DNA from 4 places in the Streptomyces bottropensis ATCC 25435 genome. Region 3 is predicted to be linked to each of the others. Evidence: riboswitches for the same ligand, from Rfam matches in the RefSeq annotation. Region 3 holds a riboswitch; each other region holds the start of a gene.
The links. A riboswitch is a leader RNA that binds a small molecule or an ion and turns the genes downstream of it on or off. The one in region 3 is predicted to bind cyclic di-AMP.
Positions count from the first base shown of each region.

Region 1: linked by a shared signal. The riboswitch ahead of STRBO_RS0117435 (C40 family peptidase) and the one ahead of STRBO_RS0105195 (C40 family peptidase) in region 3 are both predicted to bind cyclic di-AMP.
Region 2: linked by a shared signal. The riboswitch ahead of STRBO_RS0109915 (M23 family metallopeptidase) and the one ahead of STRBO_RS0105195 (C40 family peptidase) in region 3 are both predicted to bind cyclic di-AMP.
Region 4: linked by a shared signal. The riboswitch ahead of STRBO_RS0135610 (LysM peptidoglycan-binding domain-containing protein) and the one ahead of STRBO_RS0105195 (C40 family peptidase) in region 3 are both predicted to bind cyclic di-AMP.

Region 1 covers NZ_KB911581.1:3,929,970-3,937,551, forward strand. Annotated here, with positions in the region: gene bioB (biotin synthase BioB) at 1-1,184, opposite strand, end outside; gene STRBO_RS0117410 (8-amino-7-oxononanoate synthase) at 1,385-2,515, shown strand; gene STRBO_RS0117415 (DUF397 domain-containing protein) at 2,573-2,797, opposite strand; gene STRBO_RS0117420 (helix-turn-helix domain-containing protein) at 2,807-3,667, opposite strand; gene STRBO_RS0117425 (ATP-binding protein) at 3,936-4,394, shown strand; gene STRBO_RS0117430 (DUF6328 family protein) at 4,366-4,932, opposite strand; gene STRBO_RS0117435 (C40 family peptidase) at 5,010-5,483, opposite strand; cyclic di-AMP (ydaO/yuaA leader) riboswitch at 5,487-5,657, opposite strand; gene STRBO_RS0117440 (hypothetical protein) at 6,076-6,393, opposite strand; gene STRBO_RS0117445 (ATP-dependent Clp protease proteolytic subunit) at 6,401-7,087, opposite strand.
Region 2 covers NZ_KB911581.1:2,241,931-2,249,512, reverse strand. Annotated here, with positions in the region: gene STRBO_RS0109925 (HPr family phosphocarrier protein) at 16-297, shown strand; gene STRBO_RS0109920 (GntR family transcriptional regulator) at 509-1,213, opposite strand; gene STRBO_RS0109915 (M23 family metallopeptidase) at 1,418-2,206, opposite strand; cyclic di-AMP (ydaO/yuaA leader) riboswitch at 2,220-2,390, opposite strand; gene STRBO_RS0109910 (M16 family metallopeptidase) at 2,606-3,994, opposite strand; gene STRBO_RS0109905 (M16 family metallopeptidase) at 3,991-5,367, opposite strand; gene STRBO_RS0109900 (DNA gyrase/topoisomerase IV subunit A) at 5,737-7,582, shown strand, end outside.
Region 3 covers NZ_KB911581.1:1,133,770-1,141,351, forward strand. Annotated here, with positions in the region: gene STRBO_RS0105175 (ATP-binding protein) at 1-556, shown strand, start outside; gene STRBO_RS0105180 (LuxR C-terminal-related transcriptional regulator) at 664-1,473, shown strand; gene STRBO_RS0105185 (C40 family peptidase) at 1,807-2,886, opposite strand; gene STRBO_RS0105190 (hypothetical protein) at 3,515-3,868, shown strand; gene STRBO_RS0105195 (C40 family peptidase) at 3,895-5,184, opposite strand; cyclic di-AMP (ydaO/yuaA leader) riboswitch at 5,194-5,367, opposite strand; gene pcrA (DNA helicase PcrA) at 5,609-7,582, shown strand, end outside.
Region 4 covers NZ_KB911581.1:8,053,422-8,061,003, forward strand. Annotated here, with positions in the region: gene eno (phosphopyruvate hydratase) at 1-1,117, opposite strand, end outside; gene STRBO_RS0135610 (LysM peptidoglycan-binding domain-containing protein) at 1,541-2,242, opposite strand; cyclic di-AMP (ydaO/yuaA leader) riboswitch at 2,247-2,446, opposite strand; gene STRBO_RS0135615 (LysM peptidoglycan-binding domain-containing protein) at 2,629-3,705, opposite strand; gene STRBO_RS0135620 (cytochrome P450 family protein) at 3,933-5,228, opposite strand; gene STRBO_RS0135625 (nucleoside triphosphate pyrophosphohydrolase) at 5,289-6,404, opposite strand; gene STRBO_RS0135630 (SurA N-terminal domain-containing protein) at 6,507-7,184, opposite strand; gene STRBO_RS0135635 (serine/threonine-protein kinase) at 7,492-7,582, opposite strand, start outside.

The DNA.
Region 1 (7,582 bases), 2.8 Mb from region 3:
ACCAGGTCCGTACGCGCCTCGGTGGCCGGGGCCCCGTCGGTGACGGACCCGCAGGGACCGCCCTGCGCGTGCGACCCACAGCCCGCGCCGGCGCTCTCGTGCGACCCGCACCCGCCACCCTCGTGCGACCCGCACCCGGCGCTCTCCCCGGACCCGCAGGGCCCACCGGCGGTGACGGCCGCCCGGTGCTCCGGCAGCGTGACCTGGTCGGTGCCCTCCACCTCGAAGCCGGCGTCCGCGATCATCTCCAGGTCGGCCTTGCCGGCCTGGCCCTCGCTGGTGAGGTAGTCGCCCAGGAAGATCGAGTTGGCCAGGTGCAGTGCGAGCGGCTGCATCGTGCGCAGGTGGACCTCGCGCCCGCCCGCGATCCGCACCTCGCTGTCCGGGCAGACGAACCGCACCATCGCCAGGATCCGCAGACAGCGCTGCGGGGTGAGGTTCCACTCCTTGGCGAGCGGGGTGCCCTCGAACGGGATCAGGAAGTTCACCGGCACCGAGTCCGGGTCCAGCTCACGGAGCGAGAAGACGACGTCGACCAGGTCCTCGTCGCTCTCGCCCATGCCCGCGATCAGGCCCGAACAGGCCGACAGACCCGCCGCGTGCGCCTTCCGCACGGTGTCCACCCGGTCGGCGTACGTGTGCGTGGTCGTGATCTCGCCGTACGTCGCCTCGGACGTGTTCAGGTTGTGGTTGTATGCGTCCGCGCCGGCCTCGCGCAGCCGTTCGGCCTGACCGTCGGAGAGCAGACCGAGACAGGCGCACACCTCGACGCCCTCGTTCTGGTCCTTGATCGTCTTGATGGTGTCGGAGACCCGGTCCACGTCCCGGTCGGTCGGGCCGCGCCCGGACGCCACCAGACAGACCCGCTTCGCGCCACCGGCGAGCCCGGCCGCCGCGGCCTTGGAGGCCTCGTCGGGCTTGAGCCAGCTGTACTTGAGGATGCCGGCCGTGGAGCCGAGCCGCTGGGAGCAGTAGGAGCAGTCCTCGGGACAGAGGCCGGACTTGAGGTTGACCAGATAGTTCAGTTTCACCCGGCGCCCGAACCAGTGCCGGCGCACCTTCCCGGCCGCGGCCACCACGTCCAACAGCTCGTCGTCGGAGGTGCCCAGAACGGCGAGCGCCTCGGCACGGCTCGGCGGCTCGCGCCGGAGCCCCTTGTCCACCAGCGTGTTCAGCAAGTCCATGAGAGCCGATCCTGTCCTACGGGACCGCTCTCGGCCAAGGAGAGTTCGGACAACAGAGTGGGATCGACATGTGGGTATCGCCACATCGTGGGCGCCCGGCCCTGCCACTAGTGTCTGTGCACTGCCTACAAAAGCCCCTGCCGTGCCCGTCCATGACGGCCACGGTGCCGCGGGCCGCCCACACCACCCCCGGAGGACCCATGGCGTTCGGCTGGATCGACGAGCAGGCGTCGGCACGCCGCCGGGCCGGGCTCGTACGCACCCTGCGCCCCCGTCCGGCCGACTCACCCCTCCTCGACCTCGCGAGCAACGACTACCTCGGCCTCGCCCGGCACCCCGAGGTCATTGAGGGCGCCGCCGGGGCCGCGCGCCGCTGGGGCGGCGGCGCGACCGGCTCCCGGCTGGTCACCGGCACCACCGAACTCCACGGCGAACTGGAACGGGAACTGGCCGACTTCTGCGGCTTCGAGGCCGCGCTCGTCTTCTCCTCCGGCTACGCCGCCAACCTCGCCGCCGTCACCGCGCTCGCCCCGCACGGCTCCCTGATCGTCTCGGACGCGGGCAACCACGCGTCCCTCATCGACGGCTGCCGGCTCGCCCGCGGCACCACCCAGGTCGTCGCCCACGCCGACCCCGACGCCGTCCGCAAGGCGCTCGGCACGGCCGCCCGGGGCACCGCCGTCGCCGTCTCCGACACGGTCTTCTCCGTGGACGGCGACGCCGCTCCGCTGGCCGGACTGGCCGCCGCCTGCCGGGAGTACGGCGCCGGACTCGTCGTCGACGACGCGCACGGCCTCGGCGTCCTCGGTGACGGGGGCCGGGGGGCGCCGCACGCGGCGGGGCTCGCGGGCGCTCCCGACGTCGTCGTGACGCTCACGCTCTCGAAGTCGCTCGGCAGCCAGGGCGGTGCCGTCCTCGGCCCGGCACCCGTCATCGACCACCTGGTCAACGCGGCCCGTACGTTCATCTTCGACACGGGTCTCGCCCCGGCCGCGACCGGCGCGGCGCTCGCCGCGCTCCGGCTGCTGCGCCGGGAGCCGGAGCGAGCCGCGCGGGCCCGTGAGGTGGCCAGGGAGCTGCACGCACGGCTGACGGCGTCGGGCCATGAAGCGGTGCGGCCCGACGCCGCCGTGGTGTCCGTACGCGCGCCGTCGCCGGATCAGGCGCTGCGGTGGGCGGCGGACTGCCGGGCGGCGGGTCTCGCCGTGGGCTGTTTCCGCCCGCCGTCCGTGCCCGACGGCGTCTCGCGGCTGCGGCTGACCGCCCGTGCGGATCTCACGCAGGGGCAGATCGACCGAGCCGTGAGGATCATCGGCGATACGCGACCGTGAGTCGGCGTCCCGGCCGGGCCTCGCCGCAAGCGGAAGGACGAACGCTGTCGGTGGGGGTCACCGCAGCGTGGTGATGAATCCCTCCCAGGCGTCGGGGTCGAACAGCAGGGCGGGCCCCGCCGTGTTCTTCGAGTCGCGTACGGCCACCAGCCCGGCCCAGCGGCCGGATCCCGGACGGGCCGTCTCCACACAGTTGTTCATCCCGGTACTGCGGCTGCTGCGCAGCCATCGCACATCGGGCAGTTCGGTACTGGTGGGTACGTTCCGAGGCAGTGCGGACATGGTGCCTCCTTACGCGCCGGCGGCTAGCCCGGCGATGTAATCCAACGAGTCCTCGGGCGAAAGGGCGTGGATCTGAAGGGTGTTGAAGGCCTCGACATACGCCTTGAGGTCTTCTTTCCGTTCGAGATAGAGGCTACTCGTCAAGTGGTCGAGAACAACCACGTCCAGATCGGATGTGCTCCGAAATGAGAAAATTACGAAAGGACCGGTGACGCCGATATGTGCCCCGGCGGTGAACGGGAGCACCTGCAGTCGCACTTGGGGAAGCCGCGCCGCCTCGACCAGACGGGCCAGCTGCCGGGACATGATCTCGGGACCGCCCACCACACGCCGGAGAACGCCCTCGTCGAGCACCGCGCTCAGCTCCATCGGCGGGTTCCCGCGCAGCACCTCCTGGCGCGCGAGCCGCACTTCCACGAGCGCGTCGAGTTTGTCGTCATCCAGCCCCTCCACCGCGGCCCGCGTCACCGCCCGCGCGTACTCGGGGATCTGCAGCAGGCCCGGCACGACCGAGGTCTCCAGCGTCCGCATCCCCCCGGCCTGCGACTCCAGGCTGATGAAGTCCCGGTACGTCGGCGGTAGCACGCCCCGGTACGCGTGCCACCAGTTGTGCCGCCCGCCGCCGTCCTCGGAGCCCGCGAGCGCCAGGAGCAGTTCCCGTAACTCGGTGTCGTCGATCCCGTACGCGTCAAGGAGCTTGCGGACGTCCGCGGGCTTCACTCCACTGGCGCCCGTCTCGATCCGGCTCACCTTGGACTGGTGCCAGCCGACGCGATGGGCCGCCTCGATGCTCGTGAGCGAGGAACGGGTGCGCAGGAGACGCAACTCGGCACCGAGCTTGCGGCGGCGCACCGCCGGACCGTACTGCATGGGATTCTCCTTCCGCCCGGCGCTCTCGATCGCGGTGACGACACTGGATGTCGGGGTGACGACAGAGGATGGACGAAGACCCCACCCAAATACGTTCGGCCGTCGGATAGTTCACCGCTTCGAGCGACAGATATATGCACATCTTGGTGGATCGCCACGCGTGACGGCCCAGGTAGTGGCAGTCTGGCGCGAAGCACCAGTCCGGGACCGTAGTCGAACCATCCGCTCCCTGTCGGACACCGGTCCCGTGGGAAAGGGACGCCTCGCCATGGCAGATCACCTGGAAGCATCCGTCACTCTGCCGAGCGATCCCGCCTCGGTGTCCGCAGCCCGGAACTACGTCGTCACCGTGCTCGCCGAATGGGGCCTGCCGGGCGACACGGGCATCGCGGACACCGTGCGCCTGATCGTGTCCGAACTCGCCACCAACGCCGTCCAGCACACACTGGGCCAGTCGCCCACCTTCACCGTGGACATCGCGCTCGACCGGGACGAGCAGTTGCGCATCGGTGTCACCGACAGTCATCCACGCTTCCCCAAACGCCTGCCGGCCGCCGTCCAGCAGGACAACGGCCGGGGCATGGTCATCATCCGCTGGCTGACCGCGGAATGCGGCGGCAGGCTGAGCGTTAGACCCACGCGGGAGGGCGGCAAGACGGTGGCGATCGAACTTCCGTGGACGGTCCCCGTCCAGCCGGTCACCGCAGGTGGTCCGCCGGAGACCTGACGGGGCTGTCGTCCTCGACCGGTGGCGACGGCGGCGGCAGGGGCGGCGGCGTGGCGTCGCGGCCCGAGACGCGTCCCACCAGTTTCGGGAGCAGGCCCCACAGGAGCAGACACGCCAGGAGCGTGCCGCTCCCGGCGGCGATACCGGCAGTCCGGCCGAGCGTCACGTCCACGACGAGCAGGACGGAACCGGTGAAGGCCGGCATCAGCACGATCAGGCCCGCGGCGGCCAACCGGGACGAGACCTGGACGATGGCGGGCTTGGCGTTCTGCTGGAAGAGCGAGCGGTGCAGGGCGGCCGGGGCGGTGAAGAGCGTCGCCGCGAGGACAGCCAGCAACAGGGTGGTCACGTAGGTGACACGCTGGAAGGTGTCCAGGTCCGGAAAGCGTGGGGTGAAGGCCAGCGTCAGCAGGAACGCGAAGAGGATCTGCACCCCGGTCTGGGTGACCCGCAGCTCCTGGAGCAGCTCGGAGAAATTGCGGTCGGCGCGTTCGAGGGGCGTCTCGTTACGTGCCGGGCGGGTGGGTTCCTCGGCCATGGCCGGACGGGTAACCACATGTGCACGACTTACGCCAGCGGGGGTGGCGGACAGTTCCGCCACCCCCCAGCGGTGGGTCAGCGGACCCGGCCGTACCAGACGCTCTTCGTCCAGATCTTCTGCAGCCGGACGACGTCACCCGTCTTCGGCGAGTGCCAGATCTTTCCCTTCCCCGCGTAGATACCGACGTGGTAGACGTTCGAGCCGGAGTGGAAGAAGACGAGGTCTCCGAGCTTGCGGCTGCTCACGGAGATGTGCTTCGTCTTGTTGTACTGCTGCTGGGCAGTACGGGGCAGCTTCTTGCCCGCCTTCTTGAACGAGTAGAGCGTCAGCCCCGAGCAGTCGAACCTGCCCGGACCCACGGCGCCGTACTTGTAAGGGGAGCCCTTCTTGGAAGCCGCGACCTTGAGTGCCTTCGACGCCACCGTGGCGGCCTCGGCGCCGGATGCGACGCCCGGGACCACGATGCTGCCGCCGACGGCGGCGATGGTCAGAGCCGAGGCCGTACCGGCCCGGGTCAACAGCGACGGGACACGATTCAGCGCAGTCATGCGCAACCCTTCGTCAGCCGCCTGTGAAGGATGACCTGTCGGATTCGGGCTGGCGAAGTTGCCCGGCCGCTGACGCGGCTTCACCCCAAGGGCTGCTCGGCGCGGTCATGGCGTGACCGTTCCGGCGACCCGTCGTGCTTGGGTCCTCCACTCCTGCCGATGCACTTCTGTCGACCGGTAACCGGGCGGCGGCAGGACTCGGCGTCCACCCGGATCGCCCCGCCACTGCGGCGGGGGCTTGTCGTCAGGAAGGGATCTTGGCGTACTCAAGTGCGAAAATCCCAACGGAACCGTGGATTTGTGGTCTTACTCACCACTCGCCCGTTCGGGTGGACAGGGCGTTTTCCCTCGTTGTGTCCCAGTGGTCGAGGAGGTCCGCACCAGCGCCGGAATGCAGTACTCCGCCCATGTACCAGGCATCTTGCGCAACTTCACAGGTCCTCACGCCGTATGGGCCGATGGGTCGATCGCGGTAGGCCGACCGGAGGGCGTCGCGCCGGGACCGGACGCCCCGTCAGTAGTACGGCGGCCGATGCGCGATCGGTTCAGGCGGGTGACGCGATCGGCTCAGGCGGCGGGTGACGCGATCGGCTCAGGCGGGGGAGTCCTCCGCCTCCGGCGGCAGCGCCACCCGGCCGGCGCGCCGCTCGCCGTCCAGGATGCGCAGGGCCCGCGCGAGCGTCGGGGCGTGCACCTCGTTCTCCCCGCGGTTGTGCATCAGTTCGAGCGCGTCGCGCAGGGCGGTCGCCTTCGCGACGAGCGCCTGCGCCGCGCGCAGCCCGCGGTACGTGTCGCCCGGACGGGCCGGATTGATCCGGCCGAGCAGGTCCACCACGTCCAGGTAACGGTCGATCAGCTCCGCCTCGGCGCGGGTGAGCGCGGGCAACGGCGGGAGCTCGGGCGGGAGCATCCGCGCCTCACCTCGCGCCGGGGAGCGGGGGCGAGGGGGGCGTGGACGAGGGAGGTGGGGGTGAGGGGAGCGTGGGTGAGGTCTTGCGGCTCCGGATCACCCGGTCGGCCAGGCCGTACGCCACCGCCGCCTCGGCGTCGAGGAACTTGTCCCGCTCGATGTCGGCGCCGATCCGCTCCGGGCTCTGCCCCGTGTGCCGGACGAGCATCTCCTCCAGGCTCCGGCGGTTGCGCGTCAACTCCTCGGCCTGGAGCACCAGATCGCTCGCCTGTCCCTCGATCGGGTCGGCCAGGGCCGGCTGGTGGATCAGCACGCGCGCCCCCGGCAGCATCGAACGCTTGCCCGGTGTGCCCGCCGCCAGCAGCACCGCGGCGACCGACCCCGCCTGCCCCAGGCAGACCGTCGCCACATCACAGGTGACGAACCGGATCGTGTCGTAGAGCGCCGTCATCGCGCTGAAGGAGCCGCCGGGCGAATTGATGTACAGCGCGATGTCCCGGTCCGGCGCCTGGTGTTCCAGGTGCATGAACTGCGCCATCACGTCGTTCGCCGACGTGTCGTCGATCCGCGTCCCGAGGAACACGATCCGTTCCTCCAGCAGCTTCGAGTACGGATCCATCGTCCGGTGACCCGTGCTGGTGCGCTCGGTGAACTCGGGCAGCACATGACGGGCCGACGGTGGGTTCTCGGGCATGGGTGCGCCTCCTCTGATCGACTTCCGTAAAAAATGTACAGGACGTACGGACTGTGGAGGAGGGGGATCGGCTGAGAGCGAACAGATCCCCGCGGAGCCGGCTCCGCGGGGATCTCTGGTGAACTTTTCGGTGGGGACCTCGGTGGGGACCTCGGTGGGGACTGATCAGTTGAGCGGTGCGGGGGCCGGAGTCCCGTAGAAGGTGACCGGCGGCCAGCCGCGGGCGGCGGCGAAGGTGACCGTCAGTTCCGTCATCTCGGTGCCGGGCATACGGACCGTGCCGCTGAACCTGGTGCCCTCGGGGAAGTCGGCCGCCCCTGCCGCCCCGGTCTCGGTCTCACGCCCTCCGAGGTCTCCGTGCTCACCGCCGTCGCCGCCTCAGCGGTGCCGTTCGACGTGAGTACCGCCCCCGCTGCCGCCGATCCCGAGTACCCGAGCAGCGACCGCCTGGAGAAGCCGGTCATCGTTCCCCCTGCGTTCCATTGTCATGGACGC
Region 2 (7,582 bases), 1.1 Mb from region 3:
GAAGGGCAGCATCACATGGCTGAGCGCCGCGTCAACGTCGGCTGGGCCGAGGGCCTCCACGCCCGACCCGCATCCATCTTCGTCCGGGCCGCCACGGCCTCCGGTATCCCCGTGACGATCGCCAAGGCCGACGGGAACCCCGTCAACGCGGCCTCCATGCTGGCGGTCCTGGGCCTCGGCGCCCAGGGCGGCGAGGAGATCGTGCTCGCGTCCGAGGCCGAGGGCGCGGACGTCGCGCTCGACCGTCTGGCGAAGCTCGTGGCCGAGGGACTCGAGGAACTTCCCGAGACGGTCTGAGCGACCCCGTGACCGGGCGCCCGGAACGGAAACAGGCCTGAAAGGCCACCCGCACACACATCGAAGGGCTCGTCCGATTTATCGGGCGGGCCCTTCGTCATTTCGTTCCCCTACCGCTCCGATTTCCCTCTGCCGTCGTCCCGATTTCGTTCTGCGGGCAGCAGAAAGAATGCCCCTCGGAATTCCCGCCTCTTTGTATACGGCTCCCGCGTTAATGCCGCAGGCTCGACATGTTTACGGGGTGTTGCGAAGTCCTCACACGCTCCGCCCGCTCCGCCGCGCCGGCCCCGCCCGGAAACCGGAAGCGGTGCGCGTCGGTGGCGCGCTCGGCGTGCAGGGACGTGAGCGTCCGGGCCCGGTCGCCGTCGCCGCGCGCGACGGCGTCCACGATGCCGCCGTGTTCCGCCCAGGACTCCACGGGGTCGGCGGGTGCCTCGACCGCGTACATCCAGGCGATCTTGTGCCGCAGCTGGGCGAGTGTCGAGGTCAGGGCGGGGCTGCCGGACGCCTGTGCGAGCGTCTCGTGGAACCAGCCCCCCAGGGAGCGCAGATCCTCGCTGGTGCCCCGTCTGGCCCGTTCCTGGCCCAGTCTGACCAGGCCGCGCAGCACCTTGAGATGGGCCTCCGTGCGGCGCTGGGCGGCGCGGGCGGCTCCCAGCGGCTCCAGCAGCATGCGCATCTCCAGCAGGTCGGCGGCCTCCTGCTCGGTCGGCTCGGCGACGCACGCGCCCGCGTGCCGACGGGTCACCACGAAGCCCTCGGCCTCCAGCGTGCGCAGCGCCTCACGCACGGGGACCCGGCTGACGCCGTACCGGCGGGCGAGCAGTTCCTCGGTGAGACGGCTGCCGCGCTCGTAGACACCCGCGACGATGTCATCTCGGATCGCCGTGCATACCGAATGCGCCGGAATACGCATGACCGACCTCCGCCTTAATCCCCGTGAAACGTCGATGATTGACGTGTCTTCCAGCGACTCTATTGCAGCGAGCCGGAATTTCCGACGGCGGGCCGGAATCCAGGGATATTTTTTGGACAGGAGGCGCGTCACCGGGCGTTCGCACAACGCGGAAAGCCCCGGCTCGGTGAGCCGGGGCCTTCGCCAGAAGCGTGGAGCGGTGTCTCAGACGTTCACGCCGTGCGAACGCAGGTACGCGGCGGGGTCGATGTCCGAGCCGTACTCGGCCGTCGTCCGGGCCTCGAAGTGCAGATGCGCGCCCGTGACGTTGCCGGTCGCCCCGGAGAGGCCGATCTGCTGGCCGGGGGTGACCGTCTGGCCGACGGAGACGCCGATGGACGACAGGTGGCCGTACTGGGTGTACGTGCCGTCGGTCATCCTGATGACGATGTTGTTGCCGTACGCCCCGCCCCAGCCCGCCTCCACGACGGTGCCGGAGCCGACCGCCATGACGGCCGTGCCGGTGGCGGCGTGGAAGTCGACGCCGGTGTGGCTGCCGGAGGACCAGACGGCGCCGCCGGCCTTGTAGCCGGTGGAGATGTACGAGCCGCTGATGGGCGAGACGTAGGTGTTGAGGCGCTCGCGCTCGGCCGCGCGGGCGGCGCGGGCCTTGATCTCCTCGCGCTCCTTGGCGGCGGCACGTTCCTGCTCGGCCTTCTCGGCGGCGGCCTTGCGGGCCTCCTCCTGCGCCTTCTTCTTGACCTCAGCCACCTCGGCGGCCTGCTGCTGGGCAACGGCCTGGGCGTCCACCTGGTCGGCGACCGTGTCGCCGAGGACGATGATCTGGTTCAGGCCGGTCTGCTCGACGGCGGGCTCCTCCGCGGCGAGCGCGGGGCCGGCGAGGGTACCGATGACACCGGTGGTGGTGAGAGCGGCTACGCCCACGTTCCTCGTGGTCGTGCGCTGTACACGGCCGGGACGGCGGTGCTTCCCAGGGGCGCGGGTGAACGCCATGAAGTGGCTGGTCCTTTCCTTCCTTCTCGCCTACCGGGTTAGCTGACGGGTTCGGAGCAGGAAGGTCTCCTACGGCTGCCCCCCGTTTCGCGTCGCTCGCGAAGGGCACCCGATTCACCCCGGGGGACTAGGTGGGTCCCCGGCTCCCCGGGCTCGCGCCATGGGGACTCGGCGATGACTGTCCGGTGCCGCGGCTGCGGCGAACATCTGACGAACAGCCGGACCGACGCTAAGTGCGGCGTCTTCGAAATAACAAACGGATCACAGGATTTGTTAGCTACGCCACAGGTCAGACACACAACCTCCGCCATCAATACGGACAAACCTGGGCCCTGGTGACTCTTCAGTCACCAGGGCCTCACACGTGCGTGTCCTTCCGCCCGGTTTCCCCTCGGCTCCCTACTCGGCCGGTACGACGGTGACTTCGCCGATCCCGAGGGCCCTGACCGGCTCCTCGATCTGCGCGGCGTCCCCGACGAGGACGGTCACCAGACGGTCCACCGGGAAGGCGTTCACGACGGCCGCGGTAGCCTCCACCGTGCCGGTGGCGGCGAGTTGGCGGTACAGCGTCGACTGGTAGTCGTCCGGCAGGAACTGCTCGACCTGGTCGGCCAGCGTGCCCGCCACGGCCGCCGCCGTCTCGAACTTCAGGGGGGCGACCCCGACGAGGTTCTGCACGGCGACGTCGCGCTCGGCGTCGGTCAGCCCCTCGGCGGCGAGGGTCCGCAGCACGGTCCACAGGTCGTCGAGCGCCGGACCGGTGTTGGGCGTGTCGACGGACCCGCTGATGGCCAGCATCGCCGTGCCCGATCCCTCCGGCCCGGAACGCAGCACCTGACTGAACGCGCGCACCCCGTAGGTGTAGCCCTTCTCCTCCCGCAGGACGCGGTCCAGGCGGGAGGTGAGGGTGCCGCCGAGGCAGTAGGTGCCGAGCACCTGGGCCGGCCACACCCGGTCGTGCCGGTCGGCGCCCACCCGTCCGATGAGCAACTGGGTCTGCACGGAACCGGGACGGTCCACGATGATCACGCGCCCGGTGTCGTCGGCGCTCACCGCGGGGGCGACGCTCGGCTTGGCCGGGGAGCCGGTCCAGGCGCCCAGGGTGTCGCCCAGCAGCGTGTCGAGGTCGACCCCGGTGAGGTCGCCGACGACCACGGCGGTGGCGGTCGCGGGGCGCACGTGCCGCTCGTAGAAGGCGCGTACAGCCGCGGAGTCGATGCCCTCCACGGTCTCCTCGGTGCCCTGCCGGGGCCGCGACATGCGCGAGGTGGCCGGGAACAGCTGCCGGGAGAGCTCCTTGGCGGCCCGGCGGCCCGGGCTGGCGGTCTCGTGCGGAATCTCGTCGAGCCTGTTGGCCACCAGACGCTCGATCTCGCCGTCGTCGAACGCGGGGGCCCGCAGGGCGTCTGCGAGCAGCCCCAGGGCCTTCTCCAGCCGCGACACGGGCACTTCGAGGGACAGGCGGACGCCGGGGTGGTCGGCGTGCGAGTCGAGGGTGGCGCCGCAGCGCTCCAGCTCGGCGGCGAACTCCTCGGCCGTGTGCTTGTCGGTGCCCTCGGAGAACGCCCTGGTCATGATGGTGGCGACACCGTCGAGGCCGGCCGGTTCGGCGTCCAGGGGCGCGTCGAGGACGACCTCGACGGCGACGACCTGCTGGCCGGGGCGGTGGCAGTGCAGCACGGTCAGGCCGTTGGCCAGGGTGCCGCGCTCGGGCGCCGGGAACGCCCAGGGGCGGGCGTCGCCGGCCTGGGGCTGCGGGTGGAATTCCATGCTCGCGAGCTCGGTCACTTCGCCGACTCCTCGTTCTCGTCGGTGCTCTCGACGGCCTCCGCGTCGGCGGCCTCCTCTTCGGCGCCCTCTGCGCCGGCGACGGGCTCGTACACGAGCACCGCGCGGTTGTCGGGCCTCAGGCGGGCCTTGGCGATCTCCTGGACCTCGTCGGCCGTCACCTCCAGGACGCGGTCGACGGCGGTGAGGGCGAGCTTCGGGTCGCCGAACAGGACCGCGTACCGGCACAGTTCGTCGGCGCGGCCGGCGACCGTGCCGAGCCGGTCCAGCCACTCGCGCTCCAACTGTGCCTGGGCGCGCTCCATCTCCTCGGCCGTCGGGCCCTGCGCGGCGAACCGGGCGAGCTCCTCGTCGACGGCGGCCTCGATGACCGGCACCTCGACGTCACCGGAGGTCTTGACGTCCATCCACGCCATGGAGGGCGCGCCGGCCAGCCGCAGCAGGCCGAAACCGGCCGTCACGGCCGTACGGTCACGTCGTACGAGCCGGTTGTAGAGGCGGGACGACTCGCCGCCGCCGAGGATCGTCAGCGCCAGGTCGGCCGCGTCGCACGCACGCGTGCCGTCCTCCGGCAGCCGGTAGGCGGCCATCAACGCGCGCGCGGGCACGTTCTCCTCGACGACCTCGCGCAGCTGCTCGCCCATGACGTCCGGCAGCGAGCCGTCGCGGGGCGCGGGCTTGCCGTCGTAGGTGGGGATGGAGCCGAAGTACTTCTCCACCCACGCGAGGGTCTGCTCCGGGTCGATGTCGCCGACGATAGACAGGACGGCGTTGTTGGGCGCGTAGTACGTCCGGAAGAACTGCTGGGCGTCCTCCAGGCTCGCCGCCTCCAGGTCGTCCATCGAGCCGATGGGCGTGTGCCGGTAGGGGTGGCCCTCGGGGTAGGCCAGGCGGAAGATCTTCTCGAAGGCGGTGCCGTAGGGCACGTTGTCGTACCGCTGGCGGCGCTCGTTCTTGACGACGGCCCGCTGGTTGTCCAGGTTCTTCTGGTCGAGCGCGAGCAGCAGGCTGCCCATGCGGTCGGCCTCCAGCCACAGCGCCAGCTCCAGCTGATGGGTGGGCATGGTCTCGAAGTAGTTGGTGCGCTCCCAGCTGGTGGTGCCGTTCAGCGAACCGCCCGCGCCCTGGACCAGCTCGAAGTGGCCGTTGTCCTTGACCTGGCCCGAGCCCTGGAACATCAGGTGCTCGAAGAGGTGGGCGAGGCCCGTACGGCCCGCGACCTCGTGACGCGAACCGACGTCGTACCAGAGGCACACCGCGGCGACCGGGGTCAGGTGGTCCTCGGAGAGCACCACGCGCAGGCCGTTGTCCAGGCGGTGCTCCCTCACTGTCAGGCCTTCGGAGCCGGCCTCGGCTGTGGCCGTGTGACCCATGGGCGGTACGTCCCTTCGATCGCTGTGCTGTGTGCGCGGGATCCGTCGTGGAATCGTCGCGGAAACCGCTGTTTCCTGCCGGTCCCGCCACTGTATGCAAGCGCGCGGACCCCTGGAGAAGTTCCCGGGCGTCGTACGCCGAGAGCGAGACCGGGGTTGCGGCCGGCGGTCACTGGTTAAGGTCGGCGCACGCTGTTGACGTGGCGGCCCGGCAGGCCGTGCCCGGCGGTCGGTGCCGGGTCGTGTCGGGGTTGTCAGTGCGGCAGTCCACAATGGTGCGCGTCAGTTCCCGTTCACCTCGCGCCGCGAGTGAGCCGGAGACGTGAGCGCCCCGTAGGTGAGCGACCAGAAAAAGAGGAGCCGGCAGCGATGGCCCGCCGCAGCACGAAGACCCCGCCGCCCGACGACGCGTTCGAGGAGCGGATCCTCGACATCGACGTCGTCGACGAGATGCAGGGCTCCTTCCTGGAGTACGCGTACTCGGTCATCTACTCCCGAGCCCTGCCGGACGCCCGTGACGGACTCAAGCCGGTGCACCGCCGGATCGTCTACCAGATGAACGAGATGGGCCTGCGCCCCGACCGCGGCTATGTGAAGTGCGCCCGCGTGGTCGGCGAGGTCATGGGTAAGTTGCACCCGCACGGCGACTCCTCGATCTACGACGCCCTGGTGCGCCTCGCCCAGCCCTTCTCCATGCGGCTCCCCCTGGTCGACGGCCACGGCAACTTCGGCTCCCTGGGCAACGACGACCCGCCGGCCGCCATGCGGTACACCGAGTGCCGGATGGCCGACGCGACGAGCCTGATGACGGAGTCGATCGAGGAGAACACGGTCGACTTCTCCCCGAACTACGACGGTCAGGAGCAGGAGCCGGTGGCCCTGCCCGCCGCCTTCCCGAATCTCCTGGTCAACGGCGCGTCGGGCATCGCCGTCGGCATGGCCACCAACATGCCGCCGCACAACCTGGGCGAGGTCATCGCGGCCGCGCGCCACCTGATCCGGTATCCGAACGCCGACCTGGACACGCTGATGAAGCACGTCCCGGGCCCGGACCTGCCGACCGGCGGCCGGATCGTCGGTCTCACCGGCATCAGGGACGCGTACGCGACGGGTCGCGGCACCTTCAAGATCCGCGCCACGGTGACGGTGGACAACGTGACGGCCCGCCGCAAGGGCCTGATCGTCACCGAACTGCCGTTCACCGTCGGCCCGGAGAAGGTGATCGCCAAGATCAAGGACCTGGTCGGCGCGAAGAAGCTCCAGGGCATCGCCGACGTCAAGGACCTCACCGACCGCGCCCACGGCCTGCGCCTGGTCATCGAGATCAAGAACGGCTTCGTGCCGGAGGCCGTCCTGGAGCAGCTCTACAAACTGACGCCGATGGAGGAGTCCTTCGGCATCAACAACGTGGCCCTGGTCGACGGCCAGCCCCTCACCCTGGGCCTGAAGGAGCTGCTGGAGGTCTACCTCGACCACCGCTTCGAGGTGGTGCGGCGCCGCTCGGAGTTCCGCCGCGGCAAGAAGCGCGACCGCCTGCACCTGGTCGAGGGCCTGCTCACCGCGCTGGTGGACATCGACGAGGTCATCCGTCTGATCCGCTCCAGCGACAACTCCGCCCAGGCCAAGGAGCGCCTGATCGAGCGCTTCGCGCTGTCGGACATCCAGACGCAGTACATCCTCGACACCCCGCTGCGCCGCCTCACCCGGTTCGACCGCATCGAGCTGGAGTCCGAGAAGGAGCGGCTCAACGCCGAGATCGCCGAGCTGACCCGCATCCTGGAGTCGGACGCGGAGCTGCGCAAGCTGGTCTCCGGCGAACTCGCCGCCGTGGCGAAGAAGTTCGGCACCGAGCGCCGTACGGTGCTGCTGGAGTCCTCGGGCACCCAGGTGGCCGCGGTCCCGCTGCAGGTGGCGGACGACCCGTGCCGGGTGCTGCTGTCGTCGACGGGTCTGCTGGCCCGGACGGCGAGCGCCGAGCCCTTCACGGCGGACGAGGACGGCAGGCGGACCAAGCACGACGTCATCGTCTCCGCGGTCCCGGCGACGGCCCGGGGCGAGGTGGGCGCGGTGACCTCCACCGGCCGCCTGCTCCGCCTGAGCGTGGTCGATCTGCCGCAGCTGCCGGACACCTCGGCGGCCCCCAACCTCTCGGGCGGCGCCCCGCTCGCGGAGTTCCTCACCCTCCAGGACGGCGAGACGCTCATCTGCCTGATGA
Region 3 (7,582 bases):
CCACGTCCACGACTCGGTGCTCCACACGCTGACACTGATACAGCGCAATGCGGACAGCCCGAACGAGGTCCGCCGCCTCGCCCGAGCCCAGGAGCGCGACCTGCGGAACTGGCTGTACAAACCCGAGGGCACAGGAAAGGACGAGGACGACGAGCCGGACACCCTCGCCGAGGCCGTGCGGCGGAACGCCGCGGAGGTCGAGGACAAGCACGGCGTCCCCATAGAGGTGGTCGTCGTGGGGGACTGCCCCCTCGACGAAGGACTGACCGCGCAGATGCAGGCCGCGCGCGAGGCGATGGTGAACGCCGCCAAGTACGGTGGCGAGGGCGGCGCCGTGCAGGTCTTCGCCGAGGTCGAGGGAACGACGGTTTTCGTGTCCGTCCGCGACCGAGGTCCGGGCTTCGATCTCGACTCGATACCCGCCGACCGCATGGGCGTCAGAGAATCGATCATCGGCCGCATGGAGCGCAACGGAGGCACGGCACGGCTCCGCGCCGTACCGGACGGCGGCACGGAGGTCGAGTTGGAGATGGAGAGGGCGGAGACGACGTCATGAGTGACGCGAGCGGGGCGAACGACACTGCCGCACAGGGCGGTTCGGGCACTGACCCGGACGGGGGCCAGAGAGATGCGACCGCGCGAGGCACGGATGCGGCTGCGGGCGTGGCCGGCGGGTCCGGCCGCCCCGATACGCCCGCCGCGACCACCACGGACGGTGATGCCGGCGTGACCGCCGCACCTGGGAAGTCCGCCACGGCCGGGCAGCCCGCTGCGACCGAAGGCGGGGCCGGAGCCGGCGTCTCCGGGGCCGGGCGGTACGTCCGGGTCGTGCTGGTGGACGATCACCGGATGTTCCGTACGGGAGTGCGGGCCGAGATCGGGCAGACGGACCGTACGGGTGTGGAGGTCGTCGGGGAGGCACCCGACGTCGACCAGGCGGTCTCGGTGATCACGAGCACGCGGCCCGAGGTGGTGCTCCTCGATGTGCATCTGCCCGGCGGGGGAGGCGTCGAAGTGCTGCGCCGTTGTTCTGCGTTGATGGCGGACGCCGAACAGCCCGTCCGGTTCCTCGCGCTGTCCGTGTCGGACGCGGCGGAGGATGTGATCGGTGTGATCCGGGGCGGTGCGCGCGGATATGTCACCAAGACGATCACCGGCTCCGATCTCGTCAACTCCATCTTCCGGGTGCAGGAGGGTGACGCAGTCTTCTCCCCGCGCCTGGCAGGCTTCGTCCTGGACGCCTTCGCCTCCACCGACGCCCCGCCCGTCGACGAGGACCTCGACCGTCTCACCCAGCGCGAGCGCGAGGTGCTGCGTCTCATCGCCCGCGGGTATGCGTACAAGGAGATCGCCAAGCAGCTCTACATCTCGGTGAAGACGGTGGAGTCCCATGTGTCCGCCGTACTGCGGAAGCTGCAGCTCTCCAACCGGCACGAGCTGACGAGGTGGGCGACGGCACGACGCCTGGTGTGAGGGGTGGGCACCGGTGCCGCCTCGGCACCAGCGCAGGCATCGGCTCTGGGCCTGGCTCTGGCTCTGGCTCTGATGGTGCGGGCGCCAGGTCGGTCGAGTGGCGCGCCTTCGGTGGTCGACCTCGCCTTGACCCGCTGACCTGCTGACCCGCTGACCCGAGCCCTCGGCCAGCAGGAAGCTGGCCTGGGCTGCCGGACCGCCCGTGCCGCCGGACATCCAGGCCTTGGCGTCCGGCAGCCGCCCGACGCCGCCCATCAGCGCGAGGCAGCAGCCCCGCCCTGTCCGCTCCGTCCCGCCCTGTCAGCTCCGTCTCGCCCGGCCGGAGGCGTCCGCTCAGGCCACCCTTGTGGCCCCCGCGTACGGCATCTCGTCGAGCGGGGCGACGCGTACCGGGGCGGAGGGGTTCGGGGCGTGGATCATCTGGCCGTTGCCGATGTAGATGCCCACGTGGCTGATGCCGGAGTAGTAGAAGACCAGGTCGCCGGGGAGGAGTTCGGAACGGGAGACGCGGCGGCCGGCGTTGATCTGGGAGTAGGTGGTGCGGGGGAGGGAGACACCGGCGGCGCGGTAGGCCGCCAGGGTGAGACCGGAGCAGTCGAAGGCGTTGGGGCCGGTGGCGCCCCAGACGTACGGACTGCCGAGCTTGGAGAAGGCGTAGGAGACGGCCGCTGCGGCGCGGGAGTCGGGGGCGTCGGCGGTGGCGGAGGCCGGGGAGACCGGGCCGGTGAGGTCGCGCCGGGGTGAGGCGGAGGAGCGGGAGGCGTGCCCCGGGCTGCCGCCCGCGGTGTCGAACCGTGCCCGGTCCTCACTGGTGAGGCGGCCGAGCAGCTGCCGTGCGTCGGACAGCTTCGAGGTGATCGTCTTCTTGTGCCGCTTCAGCTCCGTCTGCCGGGTCTTGAACGTGCCCAGTTCGACCCGAGCGGCCCCGCGCAGCCGTTCGATCTCCAGCAATTGCTTCCGCACGCTCGCCACATCCGCCGACTGCCGGCCGCCGACCCGCTCGGCGAGGGCGGCGCCGTCCAGGTACTGGTCAGGGTCGGCGGAGAGCGCGAGCTGCCAGGAAGGGTCGATGCCCCCGCGCCGGTACTGCGCCGCCGCCAGCGAACCCAGCTCGTCCCTTGCCGAGTTGAGCCGTTCGGTGCGGCGGGCGGCCTGGTCGCGCAGCTCTTCGAGGTTCTCCTGGGCTGTGTCGGCCTTCTCCTTCGCGCCGTTGTACTTCTCGGTGGCGACCTCGGCCTCTTGGAACAGCTTGTTCACTTTCGCCCTGACCTGGTCGGGCGTGAGCTGGGGGTCGGCGTGCCCGGTGCCGTCGAAGCCGGTCGCGGTCGCCGCGCCCGCGAGTGCGAAGGTCGCGGCCGTGCGGACCGTGTGGCCGCCGAGTGAGCGCTGTCTGGGCTTGCGGTGCGCTGCCACGTGGAGTCCATGTCCTCTCCGTACGACCGCCGTCCGCGGTACGGACATCGTCCGACCGTACGGACCGCCTGGGGGGAGCGGTGACGCGTCCGGCGGCGGCCCGCACAGGGGGAGCGGGCCGCCGCCGGACCTTCTCGGCGGTGGTGTCCGACTGCCGCCCCTGGCCGGGCGGCGGTGGGGAGCCGGGCACCTGAGGGAGGACGCTAAACCTGGGCGTGAGGGCACGGTAACGCGTTGTACGGAAGTGACGTGCACCGACCGCGAGGTGACCGTATGTGACCGTGATCTCGTCCTGGCATCGCCGACTTCACGCTGCGCGATGACCGATACGGTCATTTCGGACCTGCCGGGAGTGCGGCGATGCTATGCGGCGCATATATGCAAGATCGTCAGCACCTCGCCGGAGGCGATCGTGCCGGTGCCATCGTGTCGGAAGCCTCCGTGCCGGAAGCCTCCGTGCCGACGAACTCCGTGCCGACGAACTCCGTGCCGGAGATCTTCGGAAGGCCATGGCACCCCCGGAGGCCGCGTGAGGTCCCCGTTCCCCCTGAGATGGAGCGGCCCCGCGCCCGGCCTGGCACAGCCCCCCACGCCCGGCCTGCCGCAGACCCCTCATTAGGCTCCGCGCATGGACGTACTCATCCACATCCTCGTCGCCCTCCACATCATCGGCATCGCCTCCCTCCTGGGTGGTTTCCTGACCCAGATGAAGGCCATGGGTCAGGGCACCGCCCGCTTCGTCCCCGCGATGCTCCACGGCGCCCTCACCATGCTCGTCACCGGTGTGCTCCTCGTCGGCCTCAATCAGGCGGACGACCAGCCCGTCGACAACATCAAGATCGGCGTCAAACTCGCACTGCTGATCGTGATCCTGGGGCTGGTCTATGTGAAACGGGACGAAGAGACAGTGGAGAAGCCGCTGTTCGGCCTGGTGGGCGCGCTGACCATCGCGAACATCTTCATCGCGGTGCTCTGGACCTGACGGCGCGCCCCCGGCCGACCGTGCGGCTACGCCGGCCGCACCACGCTGTGCACCGACGACTCGGCGTCGTAGAAGACCGTCTCCTCGCGGACGTAGGTGCCCGGCTTCGGGGCGTGGATCATCATGCCGTTGCCTATGTAGAGGCCGACGTGGCCGATGTTGTCGTAGAAGAAGACGAGGTCGCCGGGCCTGGCGTCGGAGAGGGGGACCGTGGTGCCGGCGGTGAGCTGGTCGAAGGTGGTGCGGGGGAGATCGACGCCGGCGGCCTTCCAGGCGGCCTGGGTGAGCCCGGAGCAGTCGTAGGAGCCGGGGCCGGTGGCTCCCCAGACGTACGGCTTGCCGATCTGTGCGCGGGCGAAGGCGATGGCCTTGTCGGCCTTCGTGGCGTAGGTGAGGTCCTCGGCCGGGACGGTGGTCCCGGAGGTGGTGCCGATGGACGTCTCCGTGCCGGTGGACGTGCCCGTGCCTATGGACGTCTCCGTGCCGGTGGACGTGTCCTCCCAGGTGCCCTGCGGCCCCTGGCCTACCTGCGGCCCCTGGCCTGGCTGTGATCCCTGCCTCTCCAGGGCAGGCGGGGCTTCCCGCGTTTCCACGGTCGTCGCCCGTGCCGCCTGCTGCCGCGCGAGTTCCTCCGCCCTGCGGTCGGCCTCCTCCCGCTCGCGCTGCTCGATCGCGGCGAGCCGGGCCCTCTCCTCGGCGGTGAGGGCGGCGAGCAGCTCACGGGCCTGGGCGAGCTTCGCCTGGACCTTGGCCTTGCCGGCCTTGAGCCTGTTCTGCGACGCGGTGAGCTGTTCGAGGCTGTCGCTCGCCTCCTGGCGCTGATCCGCCGCCTCGGACTGCTCGGTGACGTACGTGCCGACGGCCTCCTGCGGGCGGTCTGCCGGCCGGTCCGTCAACTGGCTCCGGTCGAAGGAGCCCTGCGGGTCGTCCGCCGGCAGCGGCGAGGCCTGGTCGGGGGCCGCCGCGCCCGTGCGGTACCGGGCCGCGGTGAGGGAACCGAGTTCCTCCCGGGCCTCGTTGAGCTTCTCCGTGCGCTTGACGACGCCGTCGAAAAGGGTGTCGACCTGCTTCTTCTGCCTGCCCGTCTTCTCCTTGGCCGGGTTGTAGTTCTCGGTCGCCGAACCGGCCTGGCGGTAGAGGGCGTCGACCTTCTTCTCGACTTCCTCCAGGCTCGGCTTGTCGTCGGTCGAGGGCGCGGCCGTGGCGCTGCCCGACTGGGAGAGCAGGGCCACCGAGGTGAGGGCGGCGGTGGCGAGAGCGGGGGTGCGTATGCCCGCGCGCGTTCCGGCCGGACGCGGCTTGCGGTGCGGCGCCATGGTGCGGCGTCTCCTTCCGTTGTCCGCCTACCGAGTTAGCTGTCGGGTTCGGGCGCAAGCTTCGGAAGGTTTGCCCTACGGCCCTCGCCGCGCGCGGCGGTCGGGTCGATTCACCCCGGATAACGGTGGGTCCCCGGCTCCGGGCGCCTCGGGGAGGCATACCGGACTCGGCGGAGGTCGTGCGGCCCGGCGACGTTCGCCGGTTGGGTCGTACGGCCCAGAAGAAAAAGTTAGCCAACTCGTGTGGCCCGTGTGAAGGTTGATGTGCGATATGCCCGATACGTTTTCGTGACCTTAGCCTCTTCGGCGCGACGAACGGTAAGCTCGATCGCTCACCGTCGCACGGCGGTCGCGGTAGGTGGCGGGGACGGACTTTTCGGGGCGGCCTCTCGCTGTCAGTGCGGGCGCCTAGACTCGGAGAGCGATGAGCAGCCTCTTTGACGACAGCTTCCTGGCGGACCTCCAGGCCCCCCGCGGCCACGCGGAGGAGCCCCCGCCGCCACCCGAGGACGATCACGTACCGGAGCCGCTTCCGGACGATCTGTTCGGTGGGAAGTTCGACGTGCCCCCGGACCGGGACGCGTACTACCGCGACGGAGCCCCCCGCCCCGCCCTGGACGCGGCGGCCCTCCTGGACGGGCTGAACGAGAACCAGCGCGCGGCCGTGGTCCACGCGGGTTCGCCCCTGCTCATCGTGGCCGGAGCCGGCTCCGGCAAGACCCGGGTGCTCACCCACCGCATCGCGCACCTGCTCGGCGAGCGGCGCGTCCACCCGGGCCAGATCCTCGCGATCACCTTCACCAACAAGGCCGCGGGCGAGATGAAGGAGCGCGTCGAGCAGCTCGTCGGACCGCGCGCGAACGCGATGTGGGTCATGACCTTCCACAGCGCGTGTGTACGGATCCTGCGGCGCGAATCGAAGAAGCTCGGCTTCACGTCCTCCTTCTCGATCTACGACGCCGCCGACAGCAAGCGCCTGATGGCGCTCGTCTGCCGTGATCTGGACCTCGATCCGAAGCGTTTCCCGCCCAAGTCCTTCAGCGCCAAGATCTCGAATCTGAAGAACGAGCTGATCGACGAGGAGGACTTCGCCGCCCAGGCCACCGACGGCTTCGAGAAGACCCTCGCCCAGGCCTACGCGCTCTACCAGTCCCGCCTCCGCGAGGCGAACGCGCTCGACTTCGACGACCTGATCATGACGACGGTCAATCTGCTGCGCGCCTTCCCCGACGTCGCCGAGCACTACCGCCGCCGCTTCCGCCACGTCCTCGTGGACGAGTACCAGGACACCAACCACGCCCAGTACGCCCTGGTCAGAGAGCTTGTCGGCACCTCCGAGCACCCCGTGGACGTGCCGCCCAACGAGTGGGACGTACCGCCTGCCGAGCTCTGCGTCGTGGGTGACGCCGACCAGTCGATCTACGCCTTCCGCGGCGCGACCATCCGCAACATCCTCCAGTTCGAGGAGGACTACCCGGACGCGACGACGATCCTGCTGGAGCAGAACTACCGCTCCACCCAGACCATCCTGAGCGCGGCCAACGCGGTCATCGAGCGCAACGAGTCCCGCCGCCCGAAGAACCTGTGGACGAACGCGGGCGCGGGCGCGCAGATCACCGGCTATGTCGCCGACACCGAGCACGACGAGGCCCAGTTCGTCGCCGACGAGATAGACCGGTTGACGGACGCGGGCGACGCGAAGGCCGGCGACGTCGCCGTCTTCTACCGTACGAACGCCCAGTCCCGTGTCTTCGAAGAGGTGTTCATCCGCGTCGGCCTGCCCTACAAGGTCGTCGGCGGCGTCCGCTTCTACGAGCGCAAGGAGGTCCGGGACGTCCTCGCGTATCTGCGGGTCCTCGCCAACCCGGAGGACTCGGTCCCGCTGCGCCGCATCCTCAACGTCCCCAAGCGCGGCATCGGCGACCGCGCGGAGGCGATGATCGACGCCCTGTCGCAGCGCGAGAAGATCAGCTTCCCGCAGGCGCTGAAGCGCGTCGACGAGGCCTACGGCATGGCGGCCAGGTCGACGAACGCGGTCAAGCGGTTCAACACGCTGATGGAGGATCTGCGGACCGTCGTGGAGTCCGGGGCCGGACCGGCGACCATCCTGGAGGCGGTCCTCGAACGGACCGGCTATCTGGCCGAGTTGCAGGCCTCCACCGACCCCCAGGACGAGACCCGCATCGAGAACCTCCAGGAACTCGCCGCCGTCGCGCTGGAGTTCGAGCAGGAGGCCACGGCCGCGGAAGGCGAGGGTGAGGGCGAGGCGGCGGCTGCGACGCCCGTCGGGCTCCCCGCCTTCCTGGAGCGGGTGGCGCTGGTCGCCGACTCCGACCAGATCCCCGACGACGAGGAGGACGGCTCGGGCGTCATCACGCTCATGACCCTCCACACCGCC
Region 4 (7,582 bases), 6.9 Mb from region 3:
TGGTGACGTCCTCGGTCTCGCCGGAGCGGTGGGACATCATGCACTTGAAGCCGTTGCGCTGGGCCATCTCGACGGCGTCCAGGGTCTCGGTCAGCGAGCCGATCTGGTTGACCTTGACGAGCAGGGCGTTGGCCGAGCCCTCCTCGATGCCGCGGGCGAGGCGCTCGGGGTTGGTGACGAAGAGATCGTCGCCGACGATCTGGACCTTGTCGCCCAGCTTCTCGGTGATGGTGTTCCAGCCGGCCCAGTCGTCCTCGAACAGCGGGTCCTCGATGGAGACGAGCGGGTACGACGCGACGAGGTCGGCGTAGTACTCCGTCATCTCGGCGGCGGAGCGCTCCTTGCCCTCGAAGGTGTAGACGCCGTCCTTGTAGAACTCGGAGGCGGCGACGTCCAGGGCGAGGGCGATCTGCTCGCCGGGGGTGTAGCCGGCCTCCTTGATGGCCTCCAGGATGAGGTCCAGGGCGGCGCGGTTGGACTCCAGGTTCGGGGCGAAGCCGCCCTCGTCGCCGAGGCCGGTGGACAGGCCCTTGGTCTTCAGCACCTTCTTGAGGGTGTGGTAGACCTCGGCGCCCCAGCGCAGGGCCTCGGAGAAGGACTCCGCGCCGATGGGGGCGATCATGAACTCCTGGATGTCCACGTTGGAGTCGGCGTGCGAGCCGCCGTTCAGGATGTTCATCATCGGAACGGGCAGCAGGTGCGCGTTCGGGCCGCCCAGGTAGCGGAAGAGGGGCAGGTCGCTGGCCTCGGAGGCGGCGTGGGCGACGGCGAGGGAGACGCCGAGGATGGCGTTGGCGCCGAGGGAGCCCTTGTTGTCGGTGGCGTCCAGGTCGAACATCGCCTGGTCGATCAGGCGCTGCTCGGTGGCGTCGTAGCCGACGAGCTCCGGGCCGATCTGCTCGATCACGGCGAGGACGGCCTTCTCGACGCCCTTGCCGAGGTAGCGGTTGGGGTCGCCGTCACGCAGCTCGATGGCTTCGAAGGCGCCGGTGGAGGCGCCGGACGGAACGGCGGCACGACCCGTGCTGCCGTCGTCGAGGCCGACCTCGACCTCGACGGTGGGGTTGCCTCGCGAGTCGAGGATTTCCCGGGCTACGACGACGTCGATGGACGGCACGAGCATCTCCTTCATGGGATGTGACGCTGGTTGTGCGGGGCCGCTTGAGGCCTGGCGACTAGAGCCTAACCGTCCCCGGGCCGTCGGCAGCCGACCGACCGTCCCGTGGACAGACAGACCGTACCCATTGTTCCTGTTCGGAACAAAGGGGGGTGGTCGAGAAAGTGAACAGAAGGAGGAGGCGGGCACGAAAAAGCCCCGCCCCGGTACGCACGGGGGAATGCGCACCGGGGCGGGGAGCCCGTGGGGACGGGGGGACGGCCCTCACGAGGTCTTCACTATGGAGGACACGGATGTGAGCGGGCTGTGGTTCAGCCGGAGAGCGGCCTGCTTTCCGGCCCGGCTGAACCTGCCCCGCCTGCCCGGCCGTGGGGGCGGCCGTGGGGTCGGCAGGCGCGTGGCGGCCGTCGTGGTCGCCGTGGGTCAGCTCAGGTGGAGCTGCTGGCCCGGGTAGATGAAGTCGGCGTCGTCGATGATGTCCTTGTTCAGCTCGAAGAGCTTCTCCCAGCCACCCTTGACGTTCTCCTTCGCGGCGATGGCACTGAGGGTGTCACCGCTGACGACCTTGTACTCGCCGTCGCCCTTCTTGACCTTCTTGCCGGTCGGGGTCTTGACGGTGGCGCGCTCGGAGGAGCGGGAGGAGCGGGTGTCCTCGGTCTTCTTGGTGCTCTCCTGCGTGCTCTGCGAGGAGGAGCCGGAGGAGTTCGTGTTGCCGCTGGAGGCGGCGGCGCCGTCGTAGGAGGCGCCGGACAGGCCGGTGCCGCAGACCGGCCAGGCACCCTTGCCCTGGCCCGCGAGGACCTTCTCGGCGATCGCGATCTGCTGGGCCTTGCTCGCCTGGTCGGCGGTGGAGGCGTACTGCGTACCGCCGTAGCCGGCCCAGGTGGAGGCGGAGAACTGCAGACCGCCGTAGTAGCCGTTGCCGGTGTTGATGGACCAGTTCCCGCCGGACTCGCACTGGGCGACGGTGTCCCACTCGGAGGCGGTGGCGGCGGAGGCGCTGCCGGCGGCCATCAGCGGGGCGGCGACCGCGGCGGCGCCGGTGACACCGACGACGGCGATGGCGCGAGCAGACCGATGAATGGCAGTCGGACGACGGTGCTTGCCCTTGCTGGAAAACAGCATGGAGAGATCCCCTCACCGACGCCTGCGAGGTGAGCTGTCGGGTTCGGGCCGGTTGAGTTGCCCGGCCGCGCACGCTCGCCTCTCGGCTCACGTCGCGCGGCTTCACCCCCAGCCGGTTCCGGTCGTGCGCCCCCGAAGGGCCGCAACCGCCGGACCCGGCACTTACCTTGGGTCCCCCGCTCCTGCCTACGGCGCTTGACGCGACGACTGTTCCTCACGGCCGCTGGCAGGATTCGGCGTGCCGACCGCAAGAGCCCGCTGTGGCGAGCGGTCACGACCGTAAACAGGTGATTGCCTGAATTTCAAAGACGATCAGGGGGTCTGTGATTCATCTCCCACAATGATCAAAACGGGCATTCAGGGTCGAACCGTGACGCGAACTGCCGCTACTTTTCGCCCGTTTCGGCACCGACTTCGAGGGTCTGACCGGGAAGGATGAGGTCCGGGTCGGTTCCGACCGTGCGCTCGTTCTCGGAGTACAGCGTCCGCCACCCGCCGTTCAGGCCGAGCGAGTTCACGATGCCGGTCAGACTGTCGCCCACGCGGACGGTGTAGGCGCCCTCCGCGCCCTCGCTCGACGCGCCGCTGTCACGCGAGGCGTGGCGGCCGGAGGCGGTGCCGTCGGCCTGGTCCGCGCCCGAGCCGGTGTCCGCGCCCTCGTCGGCGCTGGCGCCGCGGTGCCGGCCGGTGCCGCCGTCGGCGTCGTCGCCGGCCGCGGAGCCGTCCGCCCGGCTGGAACCGTCCGTGTTCGTGCTGCCGGATTCCTTGGCGTCGGCGCCGGTGCCGCTGTCGCCGGAATCGGTGGAGTCCGCGGAGCCGGAGTCCGCGTCCGGTTCGGTGGTCGCCTTCGGGGAGCCGTCGAGGGCCTTCGCCGACGCGTCCGACGACTCGGTCGAGTCGGAGGAATCGGTCGAGTCGGTCGAATCCTTCGACCCGCCGGAGCGCGTGGAGTCGGTGTCGTCGGCCGACTCGGCCGAACCCTTGGACCCGGTCGAGTCGGAGGAATCCGACGAACCGGATGAACCGGATGCGCTGCCGGAGTCGGACGAGTCGCCCGCGACGCCCGTGTCCACGTCGGCGGGACCCGAGTCTCCGCCGAGGTCGTGCAGCAGTCCGCAGGTGGACCAGACGCCGACGCCCTGGTCCGCGAGGACCTTCTCGGCGACGGCTATCTGCTGCGAACGGCTGGCCTGGTCCGCGGTCGTCGCGTAGTCGAGGCCGCCGTACTTCTCCCAGTTCTCCTGGGTCAGCTGGAGGCCGCCGTAGCGCCCGTTCCCGGTGTCCGCGCTCCAGAAGCCACCGCTCTCGCACTCCGCCACCTGGTCCCAGGTGGTTCCGCTCGCCGCGCTCGCGCCGGTGGCGCCGAGGAGCGGGATCGCGATGGCCGACCCGGTGACTCCCGCCGCGACGAGGAGAGCCGGAGCCTGACGGGGGCGACGGTGACGACCGTTCCCGGAGAGCATGCGGTTGCCTTTCACACGACAGCGGTGGTCTGTGCGACGGGCGTGGCGCCCCCTTCGCACTGACGTGTGAACGTATCGGCAGTCGATCAGTTGTCACAAGTTAATGCAGCGCAGATCACGTGAAGATCACAGAGTTGAGGGAGCGTCAACTTCTGACTCGGAATGGGGTAGTGCTACGGCCCGTCGGGGTACAACTACGGGCCGCTCACGGCGCGATCACCCCGCACTCACGGCCGTTTTCGTGGCGTGAATTCCACCGGAAGCGTGCGCAATCCACGCATGATGAGACCTCCCCGCCACCTCAAATCGGCCGAATCCCCTGCGAGTCGCAGATCGGGGAGCCGGGTGAGGAGCGTCGCCAGCGCGGTCTGGCCTTCGAGCCGGGCGAGCGGCGCGCCGAGGCAGTAGTGGATGCCGTGGCCGTAGCCGAGGTGCTGGTTGTCACGGCGGGAGAGGTCCAGGGTGTCGGGGTCGTCGAAGCGGGCCGGGTCGCGGTCGGCCGCCGCGAGGACGACGAGGACGGGGTCGCCGACGGCGATGTCCTGCCCGCCGAGCGTGAGGGGCTCGGTCGCGAAGCGCCAGGTGGCGAGTTCGACGGGGCCGTCGTAGCGCAGGAGTTCCTCGACACCGGTTTCGAGCAGCCCGCTCTCCCCGGCGGCGAGGGAGGTCTGCAGGCGGGCCCGCTGCTCGGGGTGGGTGAGCAGGGCGTACGTGCCGTTCCCGATGAGGTTGACGGTGGTCTCGAACCCGGCGAACAGCAGGATGAACGCCATCGCCGCGGCCTCGTTCTCGCTGAGGTGCTCCCCGTGGTCGGAGGCGCGGATGAGCGCGGAGATGAGGTCCTCGCCCGGGGCGGGGTGCTCGGTGAGCGCTTCCCGCTTGCGGTGGATGAGGTCGGCGAGGTAGCCGCGCATCTTCTTCACCGACCGCGCGACGCCGCCCCGCGGACCACCGCCGTGCCGGATCATCATGCCCGCCCAGTCCCTGAAGTCGTCCTGGTCCTCCCGGGGGACGCCCAGCAGGTCGCAGATCGCGTAGATGGGGAGAGGGAAGGCGAACTCGTGGATGAGGTCGGCCTCGCCCTTCTCCGCGAACCCGTCGATCAGCCGGTCGGTCAACTCCTGGACCCGGGGGGCGAACTCGGCGACCCGCCGGGGCGTGAACGCCTTCGACACCAGACGGCGGAGCCTGGTGTGGTCCGGCGGATCGATGTTCAGCAGATGCGTCATCAGCTCGGCCTTGCGCTCACCGGGGATGCCCGTCTTGCCCTTGGCGTGCGCGGGCTCGGCGTGATGCGCCGGGTTCTTCGACAGGCGCCCGTCGGCGAGGGCCTGCTTGGCGTCGCCGTAGCGGGTGACCAGCCAGGCCTCCACGCCGCTGGGCAGGCACGTGCGGTGAACGGGGGCGTGCTCACGGAGCCAGGCGTACGCCGGGTAGGGGTCGGTGGCGAACTCCCAGGTGAAGAGGTCGGGCGCGCCGGTTCCCGTGGGCATGGCGGAGCTGGATGCGGGCTGGTTGGTCACCCGCCGACGGTATCCGGCCCGGCCGTCGCCTCCGGCCCGTGCGTACGGATGCCCGTCGGGTCAGCTCCCGTCGGCGCCCTCGTCGCCCTCCTCCTCGGACTCCTCCCGGCCGGCCGTCCTCCCCGGCCCCGCCGACAGCCCCTCCGCGACCCTGATCGCGTCCCGGTACGCGCGAGCCGCCGCCCGGAGGGCCGCCTCGGGGTCGACGCCCCGGGACTCGGCGTCGGCGGCGAGGGTGAGGAGCGCGTGACCGAGGTCGTCGCCGGGAGGTATCGGGACGTCGAGGCCGGCGGTGCGGGCGCGGGAGGAGAGCTTGGCGGCGAGGGCGAGACCGGGCTGGCCGAGGGGTACGCCGTCGGTGACCGACTCGCGCTGCTTCTCGACGGCCTTGGTGCGCAGCCAGTGCGCCTTGACCTCCTCCGGGGTCGTGGCCGTCGCGTCTGCGAAGACATGGGGGTGGCGGTGGATGAGCTTGGTGACGATGCCGGCGGCCACGTCGTCGATGGAGAAGGGGGTGTCGGGGTCGTCCTCGGCGATGCGGGCGTGGAAGACGACCTGGAGGAGGACGTCGCCCAGCTCCTCGCGGAGCTCGTCGCGCTCACCCTCCTCGATGGCCTCGACGAGTTCGTACGCCTCCTCGATGCCGTACTTGGCGAGGCCCTGGTGCGTCTGCCGGGAGGACCAGGGACACTCCGCCCGGATCCGGTCCATGACCTGGACGAGGTCGAGGAGACGGGCGCCGGGGAGGTCGTAGGAGGCGGGGAGCAGCTCCAGGAACGGCATGTGGACGGGGCCGGAGCCGGCGAGGCGGGCCAGGCCGTCGGTGAGGCGAGGTTCGCCCTCGGCGGTGGCCACCACGACCACCGTGCGGCCGCCGGCGCAGTCGTCCACCAGTTCCTCGGCCGTCGGGGCCGCCCGCTCCACCGTGATGCCGGCCTCGCGGAGATAGGGGAGCTGGGGGTGCGCTCCGTCCGCGCACAGGACGCGGTCCGCCCCGTGCAGTGCCTGCCAGGCCGGCCAGGAGAGCAGACCGGGCGCGACCCGGTGGCTGGTGGTGAGCAGGACGACCCGGCCGGGGCCGGGGGTGGAGGCCGCGGTCTCGGGGGCCGTGGCCTCGGGAGCCGTGCTCTCGGGGACCGTGATGGCGGAGGTGCCGTCGGGGCGGTGTGCGTTCACCCCCCGAACGTAACCCACGTCACGGACGGCCCCCGGAGTTGTCCACAGGCAGGCGGCCGGGGCGGCCGCGACGGACACGGCCCGGCCGCGCCGCCCGCAAGCTCACCCCTGCGCCTGCTCCGGCGTCGCCGCGCGGGTGACCTCCTTCAGCCACGGTGTCTTGGCGTCCACCAGGCCGACCCGGCCGGAAGCCGGGTCGACGCCCCAGCTGCCGTAGCGGGGGTTGAGGTCCACGTCGAGTTTCTTCGAGGCCGCGGAGAGGGCCTTCCAGAAGACGGCGCCGCCCTCCTGGGTGTTGAGGTCGGCGCCGAGGGAGGCGGCGAGTTTCTGGACCTCGACGTCGCTGCGGAGGCTTTCCTCCAGCTGTTCCGGGGCGACGCTGTAGCGCTGCAGGTAGGCCGCCTCCAGGGCCTCGGCGCCGCCGGCCTCCGCCTCCAGGTCGGTCCGGTACTTCTGGACCTCCTTGCGGGTGACGATCACACCGGCGTCCTTGAGGGCCTGGTCGAGGACCTTCTCCAGGACCATGCCGTTCAGGGTGTTGCGGGTGAGGGCGCTGCTCTGGGCGACGGCCTGCTGGTACTGGCTCTCGTCCGTGCTGACGGCGCGCTGGGCGGTGCGCACCTGGTTCACCCGGTTCTCCAGTTGCGCGACCGTGATCCGGTCCTGGCCGACGACGGCCGCCGCGCCGGGATGCGCGTCGCTTCCGCAGGCGGTGAGGAGCGGGGCCGCGGCGACGATCGCTGCGGAGAGGAGGAGCGCGGAGCGACGGCGGCGGTGCAAGTGAGCCTCCAGAGGAGATGGTGAAGACTGGTGTGGCGCGCAGCGCCTCGATGAGGGGTGACGGTCGGGCGACGGGCGGGCGCACAAGGTCTTGCGGTGATCGATGGTAGGCAGTGGCCCTGCTCTCGGCCAGCCATTCGACCAACGATTCACGCCGACTTCGGGCACCGTCGCTCCCGGACCGCGCCGCCACCGGGGCGTCCCAGGCGCTGCGGTCCACGGTGATCGTGTGGCCGCCGCGGCTCTCCTTGCTGTTGCCTGGCAAACTTCGGCCAAGGTGGCGCAAACATAGGAGCCGTGCTCCGCGTCAGCCGCGTACCTGTCCCAGCCATTGCAGCGTGCGCCGGACCTCGCCCGCGAGCGGATGGGCGGGCCCGCGCAGCCGTTCGACGTCGACC